Regions from separate parts of the Pseudomonas tolaasii NCPPB 2192 genome, predicted to be linked through region 3. Evidence: predicted binding sites of a transcription regulator. Region 3 holds the regulator's gene; each other region holds the start of a gene.
The links. Region 3 encodes sigma-54, which starts transcription at its own class of promoters, with help from an activator protein. Its sites were predicted from a motif close to ANTGGCATNNANNTTGCTNT; they were not measured.
Positions count from the first base shown of each region.

Region 1: ATI14_RS21750 (circularly permuted type 2 ATP-grasp protein) is a predicted target of sigma-54. The motif match lies at 1,763-1,782, and genes of this name have one in related genera.
Region 2: ATI14_RS09890 (circularly permuted type 2 ATP-grasp protein) is a predicted target of sigma-54. The motif match lies at 1,317-1,336, and genes of this name have one in related genera.
Region 4: ATI14_RS16525 (flagellar hook-length control protein FliK) is a predicted target of sigma-54. The motif match lies at 2,187-2,206, and genes of this name have one in related genera.

Region 1 covers NZ_PHHD01000001.1:4,749,726-4,753,535, reverse strand. Annotated here, with positions in the region: gene ATI14_RS21770 (cation:proton antiporter) at 1-527, shown strand, start outside; gene ATI14_RS31460 (hypothetical protein) at 518-664, opposite strand; gene ATI14_RS21765 (hypothetical protein) at 676-888, opposite strand; gene ATI14_RS21760 (hypothetical protein) at 967-1,512, opposite strand; gene ATI14_RS21750 (circularly permuted type 2 ATP-grasp protein) at 1,972-3,381, shown strand; gene ATI14_RS21745 (alpha-E domain-containing protein) at 3,384-3,810, shown strand, end outside.
Region 2 covers NZ_PHHD01000001.1:2,136,018-2,139,827, forward strand. Annotated here, with positions in the region: gene ATI14_RS09885 (transglutaminase family protein) at 1-1,212, shown strand, start outside; gene ATI14_RS09890 (circularly permuted type 2 ATP-grasp protein) at 1,370-3,810, shown strand, end outside.
Region 3 covers NZ_PHHD01000001.1:2,535,685-2,539,494, reverse strand. Annotated here, with positions in the region: gene lptA (lipopolysaccharide transport periplasmic protein LptA) at 1-231, shown strand, start outside; gene lptB (LPS export ABC transporter ATP-binding protein) at 231-956, shown strand; gene ATI14_RS11735 (RNA polymerase factor sigma-54) at 1,142-2,635, shown strand; gene hpf (ribosome hibernation-promoting factor, HPF/YfiA family) at 2,711-3,016, shown strand; gene ptsN (PTS IIA-like nitrogen regulatory protein PtsN) at 3,027-3,491, shown strand; gene rapZ (RNase adapter RapZ) at 3,494-3,810, shown strand, end outside.
Region 4 covers NZ_PHHD01000001.1:3,551,209-3,555,018, forward strand. Annotated here, with positions in the region: gene ATI14_RS16515 (fused response regulator/phosphatase) at 1-925, shown strand, start outside; gene ATI14_RS16520 (Hpt domain-containing protein) at 956-1,303, shown strand; gene ATI14_RS16525 (flagellar hook-length control protein FliK) at 2,257-3,603, shown strand.

The sequences.
Region 1 (3,810 bases), 2.2 Mb from region 3:
CTGAGACGCCCTCCGAACACCTGGCGCTGCCCGTGGTGGGCCACCTTGAAGTCGAGCCGGAAAACGCCTTGCAAGGCGACACCACACAGCTTGCGGACACGCAGATTGCCGCCGGGGTAATGATGGGTGACATGCTCGCCTTCGGCAGCCTGGTGGAACGATCAATGGAAGTGTTTCTGGTGACCGTGCTCGGCATTGTGCTGGTCAGTCATTGGGACTGGCGCGCCCTGGCGGTGGCAGCCTTGCTGTTCTGCGTGATCCGCCCGGCCAGCGTGTTCGCCATGCCTTGGGGCACCTTGATCAACCGCCGACAACGCGGCTTGATGGGGTGGTTCGGCATCCGCGGCATCGGCAGCATTTACTACCTGTTCTACGCCTTGAACCATGGCTTGATCGGCACCCACGGCGCGGTGGTCGTCAACCTCACACTGTCGGTGATCGCCTTGAGCATCGTCGTTCACGGCCTCAGCACCCAGCCGATGCTGGCGTGGTATGAACGACGAGCCAAGGCGCCGGGTCAGTCCTGAAGCTCGGTATTGCCCACATCCGCCGCTTCATCCAGATCATTGAGCGGCACTTCTGCGTCATCCATCAACGAGCCGGGGTCTTCATTGCCGGGGTCGTTGAGTTCTTCTTCAAGCTCTTCTTCCAGTTCTTCTGACATGACCGTCTCCTCTAACCACCTTGAGTGTCGATATCCGCATCGGTTTCAGGCTTGGGCTCGCGCTCGGGCTTGAAGTCTGGACTGTAGTCGTTTTCCCTGGCCTTTGGGTCAGCGGCGGGCTTCGGATCTTTTGGCGCATCCGCACCGGTCGCGGGTGCCGGCTCGCCGCCATCAATGGCCGGGTCGTTACGGCCGCTGACTTGGGGGTCGTTGTCTGTGCTCATGGTTCACCTCTTGGCAGTGTGTGAAAGCGCGTCTGCGTAACGTTAAGGTCCCGCCCGGGGCCATGAAGTTCAACTCTCTTAAGAGACCGGGTTGTCGACCTGAATGTAAAACGCATAGGCCCCCAGCAGTACCCAGAACACCATGAACAGCCACGGCGCCCGCATGGAAAACAGCAGCGACTTGCGGTAACCCTTGTGGGACGACTCGGTTTCGCAGAACAGCGGCGAATCGTCATAGGCCAGGCCCATCACCGGTTCACTGCGCAGCAGCTCGCTCTGTTTGTAGTGCCAGTGGTCGATGATTTCATAGGCCGCCCGAATGCCCGGCCAGGCATTCAGGGAGCTGAGAATGCCCAAAGACGCGAGGAACACCGGCACGATCAGGGTAAAAAACTTGCCCCATTCCGGGTTGAGGTTGCCCATGCCTGACACGAAGGCGATCACCAGAAACGACTGCGCGGTCAGGTAGGCGTCGGTGCGGTTGGCCAGGATGGTGGTCTCGTACTGAATTTCGCGGCGATAAAAATCCAGCCGATCCTTGGGTGAGCCGAAGATCTTCGCATTGTGCTCACTGTGATCGGTCAGCGCCGCTTCGGGCGTATCGGGTGAAATGATTCTGGGCACGGCGGTGCTCCACACGGGTTCGAATTCCGTTAGAAGAACCGGGCCTGAGTGAAGTTCAAGTTTGTTCATGCACCAACTTGGAACACGGCGCGCACTCGTGGCGAGCGAGCTTGCCAGGGCCAGCCGGCTTTTGTGGCGAGCGGGCTTGCCCCGCGTTGGGTTGCGCAGCGGCCCCAAAAAAGCGGGAGCGCTGCGCCCTCCAACGCGGGGCAAGCCCGCTCGCCACAGGGAATTGCGCCGCTGCACGCATTTCGGCACAAGCATTGCTTTATCCATTCATCTGCCCGCAAACAGGAGCATTCGTTACCCCCCGACCCAGAGCCGACCCCATAAGAAAGTAAGGACCAGGCCCATTGGCACTCAGCGCCACGGGCTCATAAAAAATTGCGTTTTTTTAAGCGGCAGTGCCACCCAAGCAAGCTGCCAACCAGGCAATGCAGGCACTGACAAGGTACTGGAATGGCTCGATCTTTCTTTGATGAGATGAATGACGCAGACGGCGCATGCCGTGCGCATTATCAGGATTTCTCCCGCTGGCTGGCCAACACGCCGCCGGAACTGCTGGCCCAACGGCGCCGCGAAGCCGATTTGCTGTTCCACCGCGCCGGGATCACCTTCACCCTCTATGGCGACGAACAGGACACCGAGCGCCTGATTCCCTTTGACATCATCCCGCGCAGCATCCCCGCCAGTGAGTGGGCCGTGATCGAGCGCGGCTGCATCCAGCGCGTGAACGCACTGAACATGTTTCTCGCCGATATCTACCACGACCAGCGCATCATCAAGGCCGGGATCATCCCCGCCGACCAGGTACTGGGCAACGAGGGTTACCAGAAGGCGATGGTCGGCCTGGACCTGCACCGCGACATCTACTCGCATATCTCGGGTGTGGACCTGGTGCGCGATGGCGACGGTACCTATTACGTGCTTGAAGACAACCTGCGCACCCCCAGCGGCGTGAGCTACATGCTCGAAGACCGCAAAATGATGATGCGCCTGTTCCCGGAAGTGTTCGCCAAACAGCGCATCGCCCCGGTGGACCACTACCCCAACCTGCTGCTCAAAACCCTGAAAAGCGCCAGCCGCCTCGATAACCCGAATGTGGTGGTGCTGACCCCGGGCCGCTTCAACAGCGCGTTCTTTGAACACGCGTTTCTGGCCCGGGAAATGGGCGTGGAGCTGGTTGAAGGTGCTGACCTGTTCGTGCACGACCTCAAGGTGTTCATGCGCACCACCGACGGCCCCAAGCCGGTGGACGTGATTTACCGGCGCATCGACGACGCCTTCCTCGACCCCAAAGCCTTCAACCCCGACTCCATGCTCGGCGTGCCTGGCCTGGTTGCCGCGTACTGCGCCGGCAATGTGGTACTGGCCAATGCCATCGGCACCGGCGTGGCGGATGACAAATCCATCTACCCTTACGTACCGGAAATGATCCGTTTCTACCTGGATGAAGAACCGGTGCTGCAGAACGTACCGACCTTCCAGTGCCGCAAGCCCGATGAGCTGTCCCACGTACTGGCCCACCTGCCGGAACTGGTGGTCAAGGAGACCCAGGGTTCCGGCGGCTACGGCATGCTGGTCGGCCCGGCCTCCACGGCGGCAGAGATCGAGGACTTCCGCCAGCGCATCAAGGCGCGACCACACGCCTACATTGCCCAGCCCACGTTGAGCCTGTCCACCTGCCCCACTTTTGTCGAAAACGGCATCGCGCCACGGCATATCGACCTGCGGCCCTTTGTGCTGTCCGGCAAGGAAACCCGCCTGGTCCCCGGCGGCCTGACCCGTGTGGCGCTGAAGGAAGGCTCGTTGATCGTCAACTCGTCGCAAGGCGGCGGAACCAAGGACACCTGGGTGGTGGAGGGCTGAGTATGTTGAGTAGAACCGCCGCAGATCTGTACTGGATGTCCCGTTACCTTGAGCGCGCCGAGAACCTGGCGCGCATGCTCGAAGTCAGTTACTCGCTGTCGTTGATGCCCCAGGCCGGGCGCAGTGACGGGCTGGACGAACTGGCCATGTCGTTGCTCAGCAGCGGCACCCTCGACAGCTACCTCGAACGCCACAAACAGCTGGACGCCGAACGCATGCTGCACTTCTTCGCCCTCGACGAAGAAAACCCCGCCAGCATCTACAACTGCCTGCGCGCCGCCCGCGGCAACGCCCACGCGGTACGCGGGCGCATCACCGCCGACATGTGGGAAAACCTCAACGCCACCTGGCTGGAAATGCGCAGCATCGCCGCCGGCGGCCTGGCGCGCCATGGCATCAGCCACTTCTGTGACTGGGTCAAGCAGCGTT
Region 2 (3,810 bases), 400 kb from region 3:
TTCATGATCGACGGCCGCCACACCGGCACCGGCGGCGGTAACCATTTTGTGCTCGGCGGCGCGACGCCCAAGGACTCGCCGTTTCTGCGTCGCCCGGATTTGCTGCGCAGTTTGATCAGCTACTGGCATAACCACCCGTCTTTGTCGTATTTGTTTTCCGGCCTGTTTATCGGCCCGACGTCCCAGGCGCCACGGGTGGACGAGGCGCGCAACGATGCGCTGTACGAGCTGGAAATTGCTTTCGCACAAATGCCCGCCCCCGGCGAAGACTGCCCGCCTTGGTTGGTCGACCGCCTCCTGCGCAACCTGCTGATTGACGTGACGGGCAACACCCACCGCGCCGAATTTTGCATCGACAAACTCTACTCGCCGGATGGCGCCACCGGCCGCCTGGGTCTGCTGGAGCTGCGCGCCTTTGAAATGCCGCCCCATGCGCGCATGAGCCTGACCCAGCAGTTGCTGTTGCGCGCGCTGGTCGCGCGCTTCTGGCGCGAGCCCTATGCGCCGCCGAAACTGGCGCGTTGGGGCACTGAACTGCATGACCGGTTTCTGTTGCCGCATTTTATTGAGCAGGATTTTGCCGATGTGATCGTCGAACTGAACGCCGCCGGCTACCCGTTGCGCGCCGAGTGGTTTGCCGCACACCTGGAATTCCGTTTCCCCAAGGTCGGCGACTACGCCGTCAGCGGTATCGAGCTGGAGCTGCGCCAGGCCCTGGAGCCGTGGCACGTCCTGGGCGAGGAGGGCGCGGCGGGGGGCACGGTGCGCTATGTGGATTCGTCCCTGGAACGGCTGCAAGTCAAGCTCACCGGGCTGGCGCCGCAGCGCTATCTGCTGACCTGCAACGGCATTCCGGTGCCGCTGCACGCCACCGGGCGCGTCGGCGAGTTTGTGGCGGGCGTGCGCTATCGCGCCTGGCAACCGGCCAACTGCCTGCAGCCGACCATCCCGGTGCATGCGCCGCTGGTGTTTGACGTGCTCGATACCTGGATGCAGCGCTCGCTGGGCGGCTGCCAGTACCACGTCGCCCACCCCGGCGGGCGCAATTACGACAGTTTGCCGGTGAATGCCAATGAAGCCGAGAGCCGGCGCATGGCGCGGTTTTTCCGGTTGGGGCATACCCCCGGCAAACTTCCGGTACCTGCTTTGGTGATTAACGATGAGCTGCCCATGACCCTGGATCTGCGGCGTTTCCCCAACAATAAGGAATGAACGCATTCAACTGTGGGAGCTGGCTTGCCTGCGATAGCGGTGTATCAGTCACCAGAAATACCGACTGAACCACCGCTATCGCAGGCAAGCCAGCTCCCACACTGGATTGCAGTGAATTTGATTTAAACTGAGCCCCCTTGCCCCTGCCGAGCGTTCCATGTCCGACTTGCTCGACCGTTACCCGCTGACTGCGGGCACTTATCACGAACTGCTGGATGACAGTGGCGCGGTGCGCGCCCATTGGCAGCGCCTGCTTGATCACCTGCAACGCAGCACCCCGGCGCAATTGGCCCAGCGTCAGGCATTGCTGACGCGGCAGATCCAGGAAAACGGCGTGACTTACAACGTCTACGCCGACCCCAAGGGCGCCGACCGCCCGTGGGAGCTGGATTTGCTGCCTCACGTGCTGGCCGCCGAAGAGTGGCAGCACCTGTCGGCCGGCATTGCCCAACGTGCGCGATTGCTCAATGCGGTGCTGGCTGACCTGTATGGCCCGCAGCGCCTGATCAAGGAAGGCCTGCTGCCCGCCGAGCTGGTGTTCGGGCACAACAATTTCCTGTGGCCATGCCAGGGCATCCAGCCGCCCGACGGTGCGTTTTTGCACCTGTATGCCGTGGACCTGGCGCGCACGCCGGATGGCCGCTGGTGGGTCACTGCCGACCGAACTCAGGCGCCGTCGGGCGCAGGCTATGCGCTGGAAAACCGCACCATCGTGTCCCGCGCATTTCCGGACCTGTACCGCGACTTGCAGGTGCAGCACCTCACCGGTTTTTTCCGCACCTTGCAGGAAACCCTGGCCCGCCAGGCCCCCGGTGATGATCAACCGCCGCTGATCGTGCTGCTCACGCCCGGCCGATTCAACGAAAGCTATTTCGAACACCTCTACCTCGCACGACAGCTCGGTTACCCGCTGGTGGAAGGTGGTGACCTGACGGTACGCGACAGCACCGTGTTCCTGAAAACCCTCAGCGGCCTGCGCCGGGTGCACGCGATCATGCGGCGCCTGGACGACGACTTCTGCGACCCGCTGGAGCTGCGCACCGACTCGGCCCTGGGCGTGCCGGGCCTGCTCGACGCCGTGCGTCAGGGCAACGTGCTGGTGGCGAATGCCTTGGGCAGCGGTGTGCTGGAGTCGCCGGGGTTGCTCGGCTTTCTGCCGAAGATCAACGAGTTTCTGTTTGGCGAAGAACTGATCCTGCCGTCCATCGCCACCTGGTGGTGCGGTGAGGCTCCGGTACTCGCCGAAGCGCTGGAGAAGCTGCCGGAGCTGCTGATCAAACCGGCCTTTCCGTCGCAAAGTTTTACCCCGGTGTTTGGCCGCGATTTGAATGACGAACAGCGCCAGGCCCTGGCTGAACGCATGCGCGCGCGGCCTTACGCCTACGTCGCTCAGGAGTTGGCGCAGTTGTCCCAGGCGCCGGTGTGGCACACCGTGGATGACCACCTGCAGCACCGCGCCATCGGCATGCGCGTGTACGCCGTGGCCAGCGATGAAGGCTATCGTGTCTTGCCTGGCGGGCTGACTCGGGTCGCCGCAGAGGCCGATGCCGAAGTGGTGTCGATGCAGCGCGGTGGCGCGAGCAAGGACACCTGGGTACTCGGCGAGCGTGCCATTGGCGGCGAACATTGGCGTGCCCAGCGTGCCATTGGCGCTCACGATCTGGTGCGCCGCGACCCTTATCTGCCTTCCCGTGTGGTGGAAAACCTGTTCTGGTTCGGGCGTTATTGCGAGCGTTGCGATGACAGTGCGCGCTGGCTTCGCATCGTGCTGGCGCGTTATGTGGACGGTGACGATCCGCAGGCCTTGCAGGCGGCAGTGGAATTGGGCGAGAACCTGCGGCTGCTGCCGGAGGAGGGCGAGCTGCCTGAGCGCCTGCTCGCCGCCTTGCTCGGTGACGACTGGCCGTCGAGCCTGCGCGCCAACCTGCAGCGCTTGCAGTGGGCGGCGTCTCAGGTGCGCGGCAAGCTGTCCCGGGAAAACTGGCAGGCGCTGGTTGAGCTGCAGCGTGAAGCGTTGGAGCTGGAAAGCGAGGCACCGGATTTTGGCGAACTGCTGGATTTCCTCAACCGTTTGGTGATGTCGCTGGCGGCGCTGTCCGGTTTTGCGCTGGACGACATGACCCGCGATGAAGGCTGGCGCTTCTTGATGATGGGCCGACGCATCGAGCGTCTGCAGTTTCTCAGCAGCAGCCTGGCGGCTTTCCTGCGTGGCGTGGCCGTGTTCGATCAGGCGGGGCTCGAGTGGCTGCTGGAGCTGGGCAACAGCAGCATTACCTACCGCTCGCGCTACCTGGCGGTGCCGCAGTTGATTCCGGTGCTCGACCTGTTGCTGCTGGACGAGCAGAACCCTCACGCGGTGTTGTTCCAGTTGAAATTGGTGAGCCGCACGCTGCGCCGTCTCAACGACGATTTTGGCGTGCCTCGCGAAACCGGCCTGGCGCCTTTGGTGGAGCGCCTCTCGCGTTTTGATTTGGGTTGCCTGGAGAACCCGCTGTTTGGCGAGTCCAGCGTGCGTGCCGCGCTGGATGGCCTGGCCGACCTGCTGCAAGCGGTGGCCGATGAGAGTGGGCAAGTGTCGGACCGCCTCGCGTTGCGCCA
Region 3 (3,810 bases):
CAAAACCGCATCATCCTGATCGACCAGGCCAGGGTTGTCAGCAGTGACGGCAACACCACTGACGGTGAAAAGATCACCTATGACACCGTGAAACAGATCGCACAGGCCGGCCGTGCCAACGGCTCGAAAATCGGAACGCCGAAGCCGCGCATCGACATGGTTATCCAGCCGAAGCAGAAAGATGGCGCCGCCCAGCCTGCGCCTAAACCCGCAGCGAAGAAGACGAATTAATGGCAACCCTGAAAGCCCAGCATCTGGCCAAGGCCTATAAAAGCCGTCAGGTCGTGCGCGACGTCAGCCTGTCGATCGACAGCGGCCAGATCGTCGGCCTGCTCGGCCCTAACGGCGCCGGCAAGACCACGTGCTTCTACATGATCGTCGGGCTGGTTCAGGCCGATCAGGGCCGCGTCCTGATCGACGACCTGGACGTCAGCCACCAACCCATGCACGGCCGCGCCCGCGCCGGTATCGGCTATCTCCCACAGGAAGCGTCGATCTTCCGCAAACTGTCGGTGTCCGACAACATCATGGCGATCCTTGAAACCCGCAAGGAACTCGACCGTGACGGCCGTCGCAAGGAGCTGGAAAGCCTGCTGCAGGAATTCCACATCAACCACATCCGCGACAACCTCGGCATGAGCTTGTCGGGGGGTGAGCGCCGCCGTGTGGAAATCGCCCGTGCACTGGCCACCGCGCCCAAGTTCATCCTGCTGGATGAACCCTTTGCCGGCGTCGACCCGATCTCGGTGGGCGATATCAAGCAGATCATCCACCACCTCAAGGCCAAGGGCATCGGCGTGCTGATCACGGACCACAACGTCCGCGAGACCCTGGATATCTGTGAAACCGCCTATATCGTCAACGACGGTCAACTGATCGCCGAAGGCGACTCAGCCACCATCCTGGCCAATGAACTGGTCAAGGAAGTGTACCTGGGCCACGAGTTCCGCCTGTAAGCAGCACGGTGTCACGGCAGGCCGCCAAAGCGCGCGCGAGTCAATAAAAACCTCTACTTTTTTATTGTTACCGCGCTCTAGGCAAAGCCCCCGATATCAGGCATATAATTTGCTTATGTTTGGCGCTCACGCGCCCTGTCGTGGATGGCGCATTGCGCCGGCGAATAAGGTGTTAAGCCCCTGCCATGAAACCATCGCTAGTCCTGAGAATGGGCCAGCAGCTGACGATGACACCGCAGCTGCAACAGGCCATCCGCCTGCTCCAATTGTCGACCCTGGACCTGCAACAGGAAATCCAGGAGGCCCTGGAGTCCAATCCGATGCTCGAACGCCAGGAAGAAGGCGACGACTTCGACAATGCAGACCCGCTGGCCGATAACATCGAGCAAAAACCCAACTCCGACGTGCAAGAACCCTCCTACCAGGAAACCGCCCCAACGGTGGATAACCTCGAGGAAGGTGAATGGAACGAACGCATTCCCAACGAGCTTCCGGTCGATACTGCCTGGGAAGACGTTTACCAGACCAGCGCCAGCAGCCTGCCAAGCAATGATGACGATGAGTGGGATTTCACCACCCGCACGTCCGCCGGCGAGAGCCTGCAGAGTCATTTGCTGTGGCAATTGAACCTGGCGCCGATGTCCGACACCGACCGCCTGATTGCCGTCACCTTGATCGACTGCATCAACAATCAGGGTTACCTGGACGAGACGCTCGAAGAAATTCTTGAGGCGTTCGACCCGGAACTGGACATTGAGCTGGACGAAATCGAAGCTGTTCTGCACCGCATCCAGCAATTCGAGCCTGCCGGCATAGGCGCCCGCACCCTCAGCGAATGCCTGTTGCTGCAATTGCGCCAGTTGCCCGCCAAAACCCCTTGGCTCGCCGAAGCCCAGCGCCTGGTCACCGACTACATCGACCTGCTGGGCAGCCGCGACTACAGCCAGTTGATGCGCCGCATGAAGCTCAAGGAAGACGACCTGCGCCAGGTGATCGAGCTGGTGCAGAGCCTCAACCCGCGCCCGGGCTCGCAGATCGAATCCAGCGAGGCGGAATACGTCGTTCCTGACGTGATCGTCCGCAAGGACAACGAGCGCTGGCTCGTGGAGCTGAATCAGGAGTCGGTGCCGCGCCTGCGCGTCAACCCGCAATACGCAGGTTTTGTACGCCGTGCCGACACCAGCGCCGACAACACCTTCATGCGCAACCAGTTGCAGGAAGCGCGCTGGTTCATCAAGAGCCTGCAAAGCCGCAACGAAACCCTGATGAAAGTCGCCACCCAAATTGTCGAGCACCAGCGCGGCTTCCTGGAATATGGCGACGAAGCGATGAAACCGCTGGTTTTGCACGATATTGCCGAAGCCGTTGGCATGCACGAATCGACGATTTCCCGGGTCACCACCCAGAAATTCATGCATACCCCACGGGGTATTTATGAGTTGAAATACTTTTTCTCCAGCCATGTCAGCACCTCCGAAGGCGGCGAATGCTCGTCCACGGCGATCCGCGCGATCATCAAAAAACTGGTTGCCGCGGAAAATCAGAAAAAGCCATTGAGTGACAGTAAGATCGCTGGTTTACTGGAGGCACAAGGCATTCAGGTCGCCCGTCGAACCGTCGCCAAGTACCGCGAGTCCCTCGGGATCGCGCCTTCCAGCGAGCGCAAGCGTTTGATGTGACGGGCGGGCCATAGCGTTCCAGTGGTGGGTATTTCTGCCCACCGCTTTATGCACTGGCAACGAAGGAGAAGCTGTATGCAAGTCAACATCAGTGGACACCAACTGGAAGTAACCAAGCCCCTGCGTGAATACACCGAGAGCAAGCTGAACAAGCTTGCGGGGCATTTTGACAAGATCACCAACGTGCAGGTCATCATGGAGGTCGACAAGCTCAAGCAGAAAATCGAGGCCACCCTGCACGTACCGAATGCGAAGCTCGTCGCCAATGCGGAGCATGAAGACATGTACGCTGCGATTGACTCGCTCTACGACAAGCTGGACCGCCAACTCATAAAGCATAAGGAAAAGAATCTGCACCTGATGCAAGGTACAGGTCGTTAACTCTCCCCCCATGATCCGACTTGAAACCATCCTGACCCCCGGCCGTTCCCTTGTGAACGTGCCGGGCGGCAGTAAAAAGCGCGCCCTCGAACAAATTGCCAACCTGATCGGCCGTGAAGTGCCCGAACTGGACACGCAAGCTGTGTACGAAGCGCTTATTGCCCGTGAAAAACTCGGTTCTACCGGTTTTGGCAACGGCATAGCCATTCCTCACTGCCGCCTGCAAGGCTGTGAATCCCCGGTGAGCGCCCTGCTCCACCTGGACGCTCCTATCGATTTTGACGCCATCGACGGTGCTCCGGTCGACCTGCTCTTTGTTCTGCTGGTCCCGCAAGCTGCCACCGATGCACACCTGGAACTGCTTCGGCAGATCGCCAGCATGCTCGACCGCAAGGAAGTACGCGACAAACTGCGCAGCGCCAAAAGCAACGAGGCGCTCTATCAGGTAGTCCTGGATGAACAAAACGGGCAGTAATCATGCGTTTGATCATCGTCAGCGGCCGTTCCGGCTCGGGTAAAAGCACCGCCCTCAACGTGCTTGAGGACAGTGGTTTCTACTGCATCGACAACCTGCCCGCCGGCCTGCTGCCGGAACTGGCGGAACGGGCACTGATCCATACCGAACTGGCGCAACCGCTGGTCGCCGTTTCGATTGACGCCCGCAACCTGCCCAGCCACCTCTCGCGTTTTCCCGAATTGCTCGCAGAAGTGCGTGCCAAGCATATCCATTGCGACGTGCTGTACCTGGACGCCGATGAAGAAACGCTGCTAAAGCGCTTTTCCGAAACCCGTCG
Region 4 (3,810 bases), 1.0 Mb from region 3:
GAGCGCCCAGCGGCGCGTGGTGGAGGTGTGGAACGGCGGCATGCCCGAGGGGTATGTGCATGAAGTCGCCACGGGTAAGCGCACGGCGTTGGTGTCACGGCATTTGCCGCTGGGTGTGCTGTCGGCGGAAACCTTTGATGACAGCACCGAAGTCTGGCCAATGGCCCTGGGCGACCGGGTTTTTCTGCTTTCCGATGGTGTGCTCGACACGGCAGACGCCAATGACCAGCTTTTCGGCGCCCAGCGTTTGCAGCAGGTATTCGCTGCCAACCGCGAGCCTGACCGGCTGTTTGAAGACATCGAGAAAGCGTTGGCGGCGTTTCGGGGCGAAGCGCGGGACGATGTGAGCATGGTGGAAATCACCCTGCAACCCGGTCAGCCGCTGCGCGCCGCCGAACCTTTGTATGCGGACAGCGGCCAGTCGTGCCCGCTGGACTGGTCAGTGAGTTTCGAATTTCGCGCCCAGACCCTCAAAAGTTACAACCCGCTGCCGTATCTGCTGCAACTGCTGTTGGAGATCCACGGTCTGCGTGCGCAGAGCGGGGCGCTTTACAGTGTGATGGCCGAGTTGTACTCCAACGCCCTCGAACATGGCGTGCTGTGTCTGGATTCGAGGCTCAAGCGCGATGCCCAGGGGTTTGCCCACTACTATCGCGAGCGCAATGAACGGTTGGCGCAGTTGAACAGTGGTTATGTGCGCGTGCATGTGCAGGTGGTGCCGACTGACACGGGCGGCAAGATGACCTTGCGCATCGAAGACAGCGGGCCGGGGTTTGATGTGGAACAGGTGCTGGCGCGACCGCTGGATGTTGACCGTCTGTCTGGCCGGGGCCTGAGCCTGGTGCGTCAATTGAGCAGCGATGTACGCTGGTCCGATGGCGGGCGCAGTGTGTGCGTGGAGTTTTGCTGGGGGGCTCTGGCATAATCCGCCGATTCTTGATCAAGGAGCGAGCAAGTGGCCGAGATTCATCTGGACCCCGACGTGTTGTCGGGTTTGCAGGAGGTAATGGAGGGCGAGTATCCCAAGTTGCTGGATACCTTTCTCGATGACTCGCAAAAGCGCGTCGAGGCACTGCGCAAGGCGCGGGATGATGCCAAGGCGTTGGGGCGGATTGCCCATAGCTTCAAGGGCAGTAGCGGGAACCTTGGGGCGGTGAAGTTGGCGCAGTTGTGTCAGCGGTTGGAAGCTGAGTCTGTGGGGACGGCGGTTGCGGACCTCGGGGCGCTGGTTGATCAGATAGATCATGAGTTTGCGTTGGTTCGGCCGTTGTATGAGTCGGAGCGGGAGCGGTTTCAGATTTAGGTTTTGTTGAGTTGAGTTGAGTTGAGTTGAGTACATATCCGTTGCTGCGGTAAAGGCTGCTATTGGTTCCGCCCTTACGGCGGGTCACTTTGAAAAGCGCAAAGTAACCAAACGCTCTTGCCCCTACACTCGGCACCTCGCCTAGGCTCGGTGTGCCCTCACTCCGGCTTGAATCCGTGGGCCGCCGCGATGGGCCATCCTTGGCCCAGCGCGGCTAACCCGGCGTCCTGCCGGGTTACCCACGGATTCAAGCCTGCGTTCGGCCAGCGTGTTTAACGGGGCGCCTGAGATCAAGATCAAAATCAAAAGCACGGCGGCCTGACAGCCGGCCTGAGTGGTTGGATCAAAAGCGCTGTTTTTGCCAGGGCAGGTTGCATTCACCCTGATAAATGAATATCCAACTGTGGGAGCGGGCTTGCCCGCGAAAGCAGTGTGTCAGCCAGCATCCATGTAACTGACAGACCGCATTCGCGAGCAAGCCCGCTCCCACATTTTTTGACCGAGTGAGCCTCTAATCTCTGCACAAATCTGCTTCTCTGTGGGAGCTGGCTTTTGCTCTACACCACTCAGGCCGGCTGTCAGGCCGCCGTGCTTTTGATCTTGATCTGAGGCGCCCCGTTAAAACACGCTGGCCGGAATTCGGCAGGGATTTGGGGGGTAAACCGGCAGGGATGCCGGTTTAGCCGCCCCGCGCCATGGATGGCGCGTGGCGGCGGCCCCCCAAATCACTGTCGGATTACGGGCACACCGAGCCTGGGCGAGGTGCCGAGTGTTGGGGCAAGAGCGTTTTGCTTACTTTTGCGCTCTTCAAAAGTGAGCCGCTGTAAGAGCGGAACCAATATCAGCCATCACCCCAATAACGGATATTCACTCCAAACCAAAACCTGGCCCAACTCTTGCTCTCCCTCCCCATACTGCATCCCCGACCCCCAATGCAGTGGAGACCCTTACCTATGCCAGTCGCCCCGAATTCGCTCCTTCAGGCTGCCCCCGCGGCCAAGCCTCAAGCGCCTGCTCCCACCCTCTCGGTGGCAGCTGCGGACCCGCGGGATAAAGCCCCTGGCTTCGCTCAGGTGTTCGCCAGCCAAGGCTCAAAACCGGCCATCAAATCCGACGACACCCCCGCCAAACCCTCGCGGGACAAGTCTTCCGACGCCAGCGCCAAGCCTGCAGCGGGCAACGACAAACCTGCCGCCAGCACGCCAGCGGTTGCCGATAGCGGCAATGCCTTGCCAGCCAAACCCGCGGCCAAGTCTGACGACAGTGCCAGCACTGACGACGACAAAACCACCGACCCGGCCGTCGCGCAGCAGCCCCCGGCAGACCCGGTCGTCGACCCGGCCGTGATCGCCGCCGTCACGCCGGTGGTTGTTCCGCCGCCTGTGCAAACACCGGCACCTGCGGCCACCCAGGACGACAAGGCCCAGCCCGTCGTCGCAGCGCCCGTTGCCGCCACCGAAGATGCCAAGCAACCTGCGTTCGACCCCACGGCCGATCCGCTGGATTCGATGCCCGCCGTACGCCTGGCGATGGAGCAGGGCGGTCACGTCTCGGCCAGCAGCCAGACGCCGCAGAAAGCCGCCCCCACCACGCCTCAGGATCAGCCCACCGCTGCGCAAAACTTTGCTGCGGGCCTGGCCAACATGGTCGATCAACAAGCCACCAAAGACAGCACTGACGGCGGCGACAAAGCCTTCAGCGGCTTGATCGAAGGCGGCCTCAAGGATTTGAAAGACGCCCGCAGCGACACCCGCGTCGACGATTTCGCCAACCGCCTCGCCGCGTTGACCCAGGCCGCCACGCCGAAAGCCGCCAACGCCTTGCCGCCGGTGGCCAACGCGCCGCTGGCGATGCATCAAAGTGGCTGGACCGAAGAAGTGGTCAACCGCGTGATGTACCTGTCCAGCGCCAACCTCAAGTCGGCGGAGATCCAGTTGCAGCCGGCCGAGCTGGGGCGCCTGGATATCAAAGTGAATATGGCCGCCGACCAGCAGGCCCAGGTCACCTTCATGAGCGGTCATGCGGTGGTGCGTGAAGCGCTGGAAAGCCAGTCCGGCCGCCTGCGTGAGATGTTCGCCCAGCAGGGCATGGGGCAGGTGGACGTTAACGTCTCCGACCAGTCCCGCGGCTGGCAGGGGCAAGGCCAGGAACAACAGCAGCAGAACCAGGCGCGCGGTGTGAGTGGCGGCGGCGGGCGTGGGGACGGCGGTGATGTGGCCGATCACGCCGAAGTCGCAGCAGCCGTCGCGCCGGTCACCACCAGCGTGATTGGCTCCAGCGCCGTCGACTATTACGCCTGACCCAGGCCGTACACAGCCCTGAGTGTGGGCGCTGGCTTGTGTGGAAGCCGGGCTTGCCCGCGATAGCATCACTTCGGTATGGCTGACAGACCGAGGCGTAGGCATCGCAGGCAAGCCAGCTCCCACACAAGCCAGCTCCCACATTTGATTGGTGTTGCCCGCTCTTCCCCCAGAGTGCCAGACAACTCTGGCATAACACTTGCTCTT